3 regions of the Kitasatospora sp. NPDC059747 genome follow, and region 2 is predicted to be linked to each of the others. Evidence: riboswitches for the same ligand, from Rfam matches in the RefSeq annotation. Region 2 holds a riboswitch; each other region holds the start of a gene.

The links. Region 2 has a riboswitch for cobalamin ahead of metE (5-methyltetrahydropteroyltriglutamate--homocysteine S-methyltransferase). Riboswitches for the same ligand answer to the same signal wherever they lie in the genome.
Region 1: it holds a riboswitch for cobalamin, as region 2 does, so the genes downstream of both, ACFV4G_RS35400 (HoxN/HupN/NixA family nickel/cobalt transporter) here and metE (5-methyltetrahydropteroyltriglutamate--homocysteine S-methyltransferase) in region 2, are expected to answer to the same signal.
Region 3: it holds a riboswitch for cobalamin, as region 2 does, so the genes downstream of both, ACFV4G_RS29925 (cobalamin biosynthesis protein) here and metE (5-methyltetrahydropteroyltriglutamate--homocysteine S-methyltransferase) in region 2, are expected to answer to the same signal.

Annotation. Positions count from the first base shown of each region.
Region 1 is NZ_JBHWGV010000119.1:2,007-5,271, reverse strand. It holds gene rpmG (50S ribosomal protein L33) at 58-222, shown strand; gene ACFV4G_RS35405 (type B 50S ribosomal protein L31) at 289-540, shown strand; gene ACFV4G_RS35400 (HoxN/HupN/NixA family nickel/cobalt transporter) at 626-1,735, opposite strand; cobalamin riboswitch at 1,768-1,960, opposite strand; gene ACFV4G_RS35395 (ArsR/SmtB family transcription factor) at 2,043-2,426, shown strand; partial or broken gene ACFV4G_RS35390 (hypothetical protein) at 2,480-3,265, shown strand, end outside.
Region 2 is NZ_JBHWGV010000149.1:12,235-15,499, reverse strand. It holds gene metE (5-methyltetrahydropteroyltriglutamate--homocysteine S-methyltransferase) at 1-1,380, opposite strand, end outside; cobalamin riboswitch at 1,532-1,769, opposite strand; partial or broken gene ACFV4G_RS38520 (putative Ig domain-containing protein) at 1,945-3,265, opposite strand, start outside.
Region 3 is NZ_JBHWGV010000082.1:40,349-43,613, forward strand. It holds gene ACFV4G_RS29920 (cobyric acid synthase) at 1-1,137, opposite strand, end outside; gene ACFV4G_RS29925 (cobalamin biosynthesis protein) at 1,134-2,096, opposite strand; cobalamin riboswitch at 2,198-2,342, opposite strand; gene ACFV4G_RS29930 (helix-turn-helix domain-containing protein) at 2,594-3,265, shown strand, end outside.

The sequences.
Region 1 (3,265 bases), on a different contig from region 2:
GTACGGTTCCAACCCGGCCCCGAACCGCCGCACCACCCGACCCCTCCGGAGGACCTCATGGCCCGCAGCGAACTGCGCCCCGTCATCAAGCTCCGCTCCACCGCCGGCACCGGCTACACGTACGTGACCCGCAAGAACCGCCGGAACGACCCGGACCGGATGGTGCTGCGCAAGTACGACCCGGTCGCGCGCGAGCACGTCGACTTCCGCGAAGAGCGCTGACCGAAGAGCGCCGGAACGAAGAACGTCGAACGAAGAGCGCTGATCCCCCGCCGAGGAGGCACCCCCATGAAGCCCGGAATCCACCCCGCCTACCGGCCCGTCGTCTTCCGCGACAAGGTCGGCGGCCTCTCCTTCCTCACCCGCTCGACGGTCACCAGCGACCGCACGGTCGAGTGGGAGGACGGCAACACCTATCCCGTCATCGACGTCGAGATCTCCTCGGCGAGCCACCCCTTCTACACCGGCCAGTCCCGCGTGCTCGACACCGCGGGCCGCGTCGAGCGCTTCCGCCAGCGCTACGGCGACCGGCACAGCTGACCCGGCGCAGCCGGCCCGGAACGCGCGCGACGGCGCCTCCCCACCATGGGGAGGCGCCGTCGCGGCAGGCGTGCGGCAGCCGCACTCAGGAGCGTTCGGCGCCCCAGCGCTTCTCGACCCCGGCCAGCTTCCAGTACGCGATCGCCGCGGCCCAGACGACGACGAACAGCCCGGCGATCGCGTAGCCGACGTTGTCGAGCGAGATGTCCGCGATCCAGCCGGTGACCGGATCGGTCAGGTCCAGCTTCTCGTGCAGCACGCCGACCAGCTCGATCGTGCCGATGATGAACGCCACCGCGATCGACAGACCGGTGATCGTCAGGTTGTAGTACACCTTGCGCACCGGGTTGGAGAACGCCCACTGGTACGCGAAGTTCATGAACGTCCCGTCCAGCGTGTCGAACAGGCTCATCCCCGCCGCGAACAGCAGCGGCAGGCAGACGATCGCGTACCAGGGCAGCCCGGCGGCCGCGCCCGAGCCGGCCATCACCATCAGGGTCACCTCGGTCGCGGTGTCGAAGCCGAGGCCGAGCACCATGCCCACCGGGAACATCTGGCCGGGCCGGGTGATCGAGCGGGTCGCCCGGTTCAGCACCCGGGCCATGAAGCCGCGCGAGTTCAGGTGCTGCTCCAGCTCGGCCTCGTCGTACTGCCCCGCGCGCATCGCCCGGAACACCTTCAGGATGCCGAGCAGCGCCGCCAGGTTGAGCGCGCCGATCAGGTAGAGGAACGCGCCTGAGGCCGTCGTGCCGACCATGCCGAGCCACTGGTGGGTGGTCGACTCGTCGTCCATCAGCGTGTTCGCCAGCTGCGCGCCGCCCGCGACCAGGGCGGCCATGACGACCACCATCGACGAGTGCCCGAGGGCGAACCAGAAGCCCACCGAGACCGGCCGCTTGCCGTCGGCCATCAGCTTGCGGGTGGTGTTGTCGATCACCGCGATGTGGTCGGCGTCGAACGCGTGCCGCATGCCGAGCGTGTACGCCGTGATGCCGAGGCCCACCCCGAAGACCTGGGTGCCGACGGCGTAGTTGTGCGGCGCCACCAGGAAGACGAGGGTCCCGAACGCCACGACGTGCATGGCCAGGATCACCCCCATCAGCCCGGCGGTGCGGACGGTGTCCTCTCTCCTCCACCGGAAGGTGGGCAGCACGGCGGGCGCGGCCTCGGGGGCGGCGGTTTCGGGCAGGGTCATCTTCGGATCACGCTCCAGCACCTCGTGGAAAGACGTTCGTGAGATGCCGTGGCCGGTCTCCTGGCTGACGGGGCTCCCGTACCCGCCTTCCCAGGCGCGCGAAGCGCCCAGTGGCGTCTGGGTACGGGCGGACTCCCCCGATCACAGTGGCGAGGGCCGCTCCGGACTGGGACCCCTGAGGGTCCGTCACCGGTCTTCCCGAGCACCACGGCGGGGAACACCGTAGGGGTCCCGGGCCGACCCTTGCAAGGCTGCGCACCTACGCAGGTGTCCAGGATCACAGGTCGTGAGCTGCCAGAATGTCCGCATGCATCTCGTACCGGCCGACCGCGCGGGCCACCGCACCATCGACGGACACCGGGTCTGCGAGGCCATCGCCGCGATCGGCGACGCCGCGCACGTCCGCTCGTGGTCCGAGCGGTTCTCCCTGCTCGCCGACCCCGGGCGGCTCGCGATCCTGCTCGCCCTGCACCGCGCCGGACCGCTCGCCGTCACCGACCTCGCCGTCGCCACCGGCATGCGCGACCCGGCCGTCTCACAGGCCCTGCGGCTGCTGCGGACGGCCGGCGTGGTCACCGGGGACAAGGACGGACGCGTCGTGCGCTACCGGCTCGTCGACGAGAGCATGCGCCCCCTCCTCGACGAGTGCGCCGCGGCCGACCACGAGGAGCCCGCCGCCGCGGCGGGCTGACCTCCCGGGCCTGATTCACCGCGGGAAGCCGACCCGATGAGTACGATCATGGCGTGCCGACCCACCCCCACGCCTGGCCCGCCGACCGCTGGAACACCCGGCCGGTCAGGGCGCGCGTGCTGGCGGTCGCCCGCACCCTCACCTCCGCCACCCGCGTCCTCGACGTCCTCACGCTCCTGAACCGCGACGGCATCGAGCGCTACGCCACCGTCAACCCCGGCTCCGCCTTCGCCGACGGCCTCGACGACTACCTGCGCGGCCTGCCCGGCATCACCCTGCTGGACTGGGAGGAGGCCGTCCGGCACCGCTTCGACCTGGCCGTCGCCTGCGCCGTCCACTCCTCGATGCACCGCCTCGACGCCCGGCTCGTCGTCCTCCCGCACGGCGCCGGCTACAACCGCCTGGTGACCGAGTCCACCGGCGACACCGTCAGCGCAGCCGGCCTCTCCCGCAACGAACTCACCCACCACGGCCGGGTCTTCGTCGACGTCCTCGGCCTCTCCCACCCGGAACAGCTCGACCGGCTGCGGGTCTCCTGCCCCGAGGCACTGGACGTCGCCCAGGTCGTCGGCGACCCGTGCTTCGACCGCATGCTCCGCAGCCTGCGCCTGCGCGACTCCTACCGGGCCGCCCTCGGCGCCGTCGACGGCCGGCGGCTCGTCGTCGTCAACTCCACCTGGAGCGAGCACTCGTTATTCGGCCGCCGCCCCGACCTGCCCCGACGCCTCGTCCGCCGGCTCCCCGCCGACGAGTACACGGTCGCCGTCGTCCTCCACCCCAACATCTGGAACCGGCACGACCCCGAGGCCCTGCTCGACGACGCCCGGCGGATGGGCCTG
Region 2 (3,265 bases):
GGCGCGCGCGAGGCGCAGTTCGGTGGTCTGCGGGAAGGAGCCGATGGTGGTGGTCGGCAGCAGGGGCAGGCCGAGGCGGGCGCGCTGGGCCTCGGCGCGCTGCGGGTAGGCCTGGGCGCGGCGGGTGTCGTCGAGGGTGACGGCGGCGGAGCGGGCGCGGACGGCCGGGTCCCGGGTGATCGGCGAGCCGGCCCGGGAGGCGAGGTCGGCGCGGTTGGCGGCGAGGTCGGCGGTGATCGCCCCGGTGCCCTCGCGCAGACCCCGGGCCAGCAGCGCCGCCTCCGCGGCCTTCTGCTTGGCGAAGGCGAGCCAGCGCAGGATCTGCGGGTCGACGTCGCGTTCGAGCGTGGCGTCGATCGGCACGTGCAGGAGGGAGCAGGACGGCGCGACGTCGATCCGGTCGGCGAGCCCGAGCAGGGTGGCCAGGGTGGCGAGCGACTGCTCCAGGTCGTTGATCCAGATGTTGCGCCCGTCGACCACGCCGGCCACCAGCCGCTTGCCCGGCAGCCCGCCGGCGGCGGCGAGGTCGTCCAGGTTGGCGGCGGCAGGTCCCGTGAAGTCCAGCGCCAGGCCCTCGACCGGGGCCTTGGCGAGGACCGGGAGCGCCTCGCCCAGACGGTCGAAGTAGCTTGCGACCAGCAGCTTCGGACGGTCGGTCAGTGCGCCCAGCTCGCGGTAGGCGCGGGCGGCGGCGTTGAGCTCGGCGGGGGTGCGGTCCTGGACGAGCGCGGGCTCGTCCAGTTGCACCCACTCGGCGCCGGCGGCCTTCAGAGCGGCGAGCAGCTCCGCGTAGACGGGCAGCAGCCGGTCGAGCAGGGTGATCGGCCGGAAGTCGTCGTCGACGCCGGGGGCGGGCTTGGCCAGCAGCAGGTAGGTGACCGGCCCGACCAGCACCGGGCGGGCGGCGTGACCGAGCGCGAGGGCCTCCCGCAGTTCGCCGACCGCCTTGGCCGGATCGGCGGCGAAGGCCGTGCCCGGTCCCAACTCGGGTACCAGGTAGTGGTAGTTGGTGTCGAACCACTTGGTCATCTCCAGCGGCGCGACGTCCTGGGTGCCGCGCGCCATGGCGAAGTACCCGTCCAGCGGGTCGGCATCGACGGCGTCCCGGTGGCGGGACGGGATGGCGCCGACCGCGACGGTGGTGTCCAGCACGTGGTCGTAGAGCGAGAAGTCCCCGGTCGGGATCTCCTCGATGCCGGAGTCGGCGAGCTGCTGCCAGTTTCCCCGGCGCAGGTCGGCGGCGGTGGCGAGCAGCGTCTCGGCGGTGACGGCGCCCTTCCAGTACCCCTCGATCGCCTTCTTGAGCTCCCGGCCCCGGCCCTGGCGGGGGTAGCCGTACGCGGTGGCGAGGGTCGCCGCGGCTGCGGACTTCGTGGTCAAGGGACTCTCCTTCGCGAGTCTGTCTCTCAAGTACCCGGCGACGGGACGAGGACGCGAAGGGATGACGCACCGGGCGAACCGCTGCACGGGCAGCTCCGCCTGGTGTGGTCGCCGACCCGCCCTCGAGGTCACCGGATGGCCGCGCGCGAACGGTCGCACGCGGGCAGCGGGCAGGTCTTCGGACTCGCGGGCACGGCCGGCCCTTGAAGGGCGGTCACCTACTGGCCGTCGCTTCCCAGACCCGGCCCGGGCCCAGTGCGTATGACGGCGGTCGTTCCCACTCACCGCTGCGGGGCAGTCCCGGACTGGCCAGTTGAATGGCGTCACCGGGTTCCCTCTTGCGACGCCCCGCCTGGCGGACGGGGCGAACCAGCTGCACGGCCAGCCTACGGCCTATCCGCGGTCGCTTCGTCGGGGATTCGGCCATTCGTCCGGATGCTGAGACGACGTCAGGAGACGACGTCGGGATTCGGCGCCACCGCGGACGTGCCGGTGGGGCCGCAGTCGGCTGCGGCCCCACCGGTCGTACCTGTCGTACCTGTCGTACCTGTCGGGCCTGGTCGGTCAGGAGGCGTTGAGGGCCGTGTCGTCGATCACGAAGCTGGTCTGGAGCGAGGCGTCCTCGGTGCCGGTGAACTTGATGGTGACGCTCTGCCCGGCGAAGGAGGAGAGGTCGTAGGTGTGCAGGGTGTAGCCGTTGGCCGCGTTGACGTTGGAGAAGGTGGCCAGGGTGGTGGAGTTGGCCTGGACGGTGAGCTTGTCGTAGGCCGTGGTGCCGGTCTCGGCGGTGTCGATGTGCAGCCAGAAGCCGAGCGACGCCTTGCAGCCGGCCGGGATCGTGACGGTCTGGCTCAGGGTGTCGGTGTGGCTGCTGCCGTAGCCGTCGAGCCACGCCTTCCAGGAGCCGGAGCGGGCGGCCTCGCTCGCGGAGTTGTCGATCACGCCGGCGGTCGCGGTCCAGGGCGAGGCGCTACCCGTCTCGAAGCCCGGGTTGCCGAGCAACTGGCCCGCACCGGTGCAGCCGCCGCCCGGGGCGGACACGGCCCAGGTGAAGCTCGTCGAACCGGAGGCGTTGGTGGCGTCCTTCGCCGTCACCGTCACGTTGTACGTGCCCGCCGTCGACGCCGTGCCGCTGATCAGGCCGCTGGAGGCGTCGATGGACAGCCCGGTCGGCAGGCCGCTCGCGCTGTACGTCAGGCTCTGGCCGGAGGCGGAGTCCGTCGCGCGGATCTGCAGGGAGGCTGCACTGCCCGTGGTGGTGCTCTGGTTGCCCGGGTTGGTGACCGTCACGGTGTTGCCCGTGCTGGTGCCGGCCCGGAAGGCGGTCGGGCCGTTCGGCGTGCCGAGGCCGGTCGGGCCGTCGTAGCCGGGGCCCGCGGTGCACAGGTAGGACGGGGAGCAGGTGCCGTTGGCGCCGCTGGTCACGTCGTTGAGCGCACTCGTGTGCTGGTACGGGTACTGGGACGGGTAGTCGCTCGCGCCCGGGGTGCCGGCGTCGGCGTAGACGGCGGCGATGATCGGCGACGAGGCGCTGGTGCCGCCGTAGACGGCCCAGCCGCTGCCGCCGTAGGTCTGGTAGACGGCGACGCCGGTGGCCGGGTCGGCGACCGCGGACACGTCGGCGACGGTCCGGTTGGAGCAGCCGCTGTCGCTCTGCCAGCTCGGCTTGGGGTCGTAGGCCGAGCAGCCGGAGCCGGCGCCGTTGCCGCCCGAGCTGGAGCCCCAGACGGTCTCGTGCCAGCCGCGCGCGCTGGAGTCGCGGGTCAGCGAGGTGCCACCGACGGCGGTGACGTACTGGGAGGCCGCCGGGTACTCGGTGCCGTAGCCGGAGTCGCCCGAGGACACGGTGATGGCGACGCCGGGGTGGTTGAAGTACTGGCTGTCC
Region 3 (3,265 bases), on a different contig from region 2:
CCGGGCGAGCACCTTCTCCACACCGAACCGCACGCGCGTCGGCAGCAGGCCGAGCGCGTCGACGGCACCGGCCTTGGACTCGACGTCGTCGACGATCGAGCCCGCCAGCATCTGGTAGCCGCCGCACACACCGAGGACCGGCAGCCCGGCCGCCGCCCGCGCCCGCAGCGCCGGCTCCAGCCCGCGCTCGCGCAGCCAGGCGAGGTCGGCCACGGTGGCCCGGGTGCCGGGCAGCACGACGAGGTCGGCGTCGGCGAGCTCCTCCGGCCGGGTCGCCCAGCGGACGAGCACGCCGGGCTCCTGCGCCAGCGCGTCCAGGTCGGTGAAGTTCGACAGCCGGGGGAAGCGCACCACGGCCACCCGCAGCACGTCCGCCCCGAGCGGCCCGCGCCCGTCGACCCGGTCCACGACCGTCGACAGGTCCAGCGAGTCCTCGGCGTCCAGCCACAGCCCCGGCAGCATCGGCAGCGTGCCGAGCACCGGACGGCCGGTCAGGCCGTGCAGCATCTCCAGACCGGGCGCCAGCAGCCGGGCGTCCCCGCGGAACTTGTTGACGAACCAGCCGGCCACGTGCCGCTGGTCCTCCTCGGACAGCAGCGCCAGCGTCCCGTACATCGCCGCGAACACGCCGCCCCGGTCGATGTCGCCGACCACGACGACGGGCAGCCGGGCGGCCGTCGCCAGGCCCATGTTGGCGATGTCCCGGTCGCGCAGGTTGATCTCGGCGGGCGAGCCCGCGCCCTCGCACACCACCACGTCGTACCGGCGGCGCAGGTCCGCCAGGCATTCCAGGGCGCGCTCCAGCAGGACGGGCTTGCGCTCGCGGTAGTCCAGCGCGCCCACCTCGGCGACCGGCCTGCCGAGCAGCACCACCTGGCTGCGGCCGTCCGCGCCGGGCTTGAGCAGCACCGGGTTCATCGCCGCCTCCGGCTCCACCCGGGCGGCCTGGGCCTGCATCGCCTGGGCCCGGCCGATCTCGGCGCCGTCGGCCGTCACGAACGAGTTCAGCGACATGTTCTGCGCCTTGAACGGCGCCACCCGGACGCCCCGGCGGGCCAGCCACCGGCAGATGCCCGCCGTGACGACGCTCTTGCCCGCGTCCGAGGTCGTCCCCGCGACCAGCAGCGCGTTGGTCATGCCCTTCCCCTCCTCAGCAGCGATCGCAGCAGGACGTGCCCCGCGACCGTCGTACCCAGCGCCAGCGCGCCCACCCGCCGCGACAGCGCGCAGGCCCGCTCGATGTCGTCCACCGTCACCGGCCGCAGCTCCGCGCCCAGCACCGGCCGGTGCTCGACGCGCTCGCCGTACTGCAGCGTGCCGCCCAGCCGCACGCCCACGGCGCCCGCGAACGCCGACTCGGCCTGCCCCGCGTTCGGGCTCGGATGCGCCGAACCGTCCCGCCGCCACACCCGCCAGGCCGTCCGCGGCTGCGGCGCGGCGGCCACCGTCAGCAGCGCCGTCAGCCGGGCGCCCGGCCAGCCCGCCACGTCGTCCAGCCGGGCCGAGGCCCAGCCGAACCGGGCGTGGCGCGGCGAGCGGTGACCCACCATCGCGTCCAGCGTGTTGACGGCGCGGAAGGCCAGCAGACCGGGCGTGCCGGCGAGGGCGCCCCAGGCCAGCGCGTTCACGACGGCGTCCGCGGTGTTCTCGGCCACCGACTCCACGACGGCGCGGGCGATCTGCTGCCCGTCCAGCGCGCTCGGGTCGCGCCCGCACAGGTGCGGCAGCCGCTCCCGGGCGGCGGGCAGGTCGCCCGCGGCCAGCGCCCGGCCGATCGTGCGCGCCTCCCGGGTCAGCGAGGTGCCGCCGAGCACCGTCCAGGTCGCGGCGGCGGCCAGCGCGGCCCGCCCCAGCGGCCGGCGGCCGGCCGTCCGCTCCAGCGCCACCGCGCCCGCCGCGACGGCGCCCACGCAGAGCGTCGTGTACGCGGCCCCGGTGGCCCGGTCGTCGCGCCACATCCGGCGCTCCAGGCGGGTCGCCGCACCGCCGAAGACGGCCACCGGGTGGCCGCGGCGCGGATCGGCGTAGCGGGCGTCCGCCAGGTAGCCCGCGACGGCGCCGACCGCGAAGGCGGCGGCGCGGGTCAGCGGGCGCACGACGGAGGGGGACAGGGGAGGGCTCGGCGGGTCGGGGCAGCCTGCATCGCGTGCGAGTCCTCACTCAGGGTCCGCGCCCTGGATCGACGTACCGGGGGCGAGAGTCTCCTGGCTTCCGGGTCGAACGCACCCCCGGAGCCTTCCAGCAGCACGTCAGCGAAGACTGACGGTCCGCCGTGGCGTCGTTCCGGCCGTGCTCCCCGGTGACAGTGGCGGGACCGCGCCGGACTCGCACCGGCTTCCTCTGCATGCCTCCGTTTGGCCCTGGGATCCCATCACGCGGCCGAACCGGGAGTCAACCGAGGTCACGGAGGGGTTGGTCACACGCGGGAGGCCCGGCGCGCGCCCCCGAACGCCCCCGTCACTACCTCCGAGTACTGCCGCCGCAGGGGCATGACATCCTGTGCGATCCTCCAGCGGTCCGCGCGCGCCCTCCCCGGCGCTTCGTGCGTTCGGCGGCTGGGGGCCCGTTCGTACCGGCCCTAGCGTTCGTTCACATGCGACGAAGACAGCCTCCGCCCGCCCTGCCCCCGGTGCCGTTCTCGCCCGCCGCGGCCCGCGCCCACCGCGCCGGGCTCGGCCTGACCCCCGAACAGGTCGCCGGCGGCATGGCCGCGCACGGCGTCCGGCTGCTGCCCACGCACGTCATCGCCTGGGAGAGCGGCGAGCTGCGCCCCACCGAGGAGGAGTTCATCGCCCTCGCCCGCGCCCTGTGGTGCCCGCCCGCGCAGCTCATGGGCACCCGCCCGGCCCGCCTGCGCGACCACCGCGTGGCCCGCGAACTGAGCCAGGACACCGCCGCCCGTCGCATCGGCGTCGCCCTGCGCGTCTACCAGGAGGCCGAACTCACCGGGACGTGGGACGGCGACGAGGAGCGGACGCACGCGCTCGCCCAGGTGCTCGGACTGCGGCTCACCGAACTCGTCGAGGTGACCGGCCGCGGCGCCGAGCTCGACCAGCGGCTGCGCAGGTGCGTGGACGGCCGCTGGCAGCCCCACCTGCGGGCGGTCGCGCGGCTCGTGCCGGTCCACGAGGACGACCTCGCGACCGTCCTGACGGCCCTGCACCAGGAGCACCAGGTGTCCTCCCCGCACTGGGGCGCCGCGACGCCCACCCTGCCCCCGCGCGACCGGCCCCTGGCCCCGCGCTTCTGGGAACTCCTCGGCCGC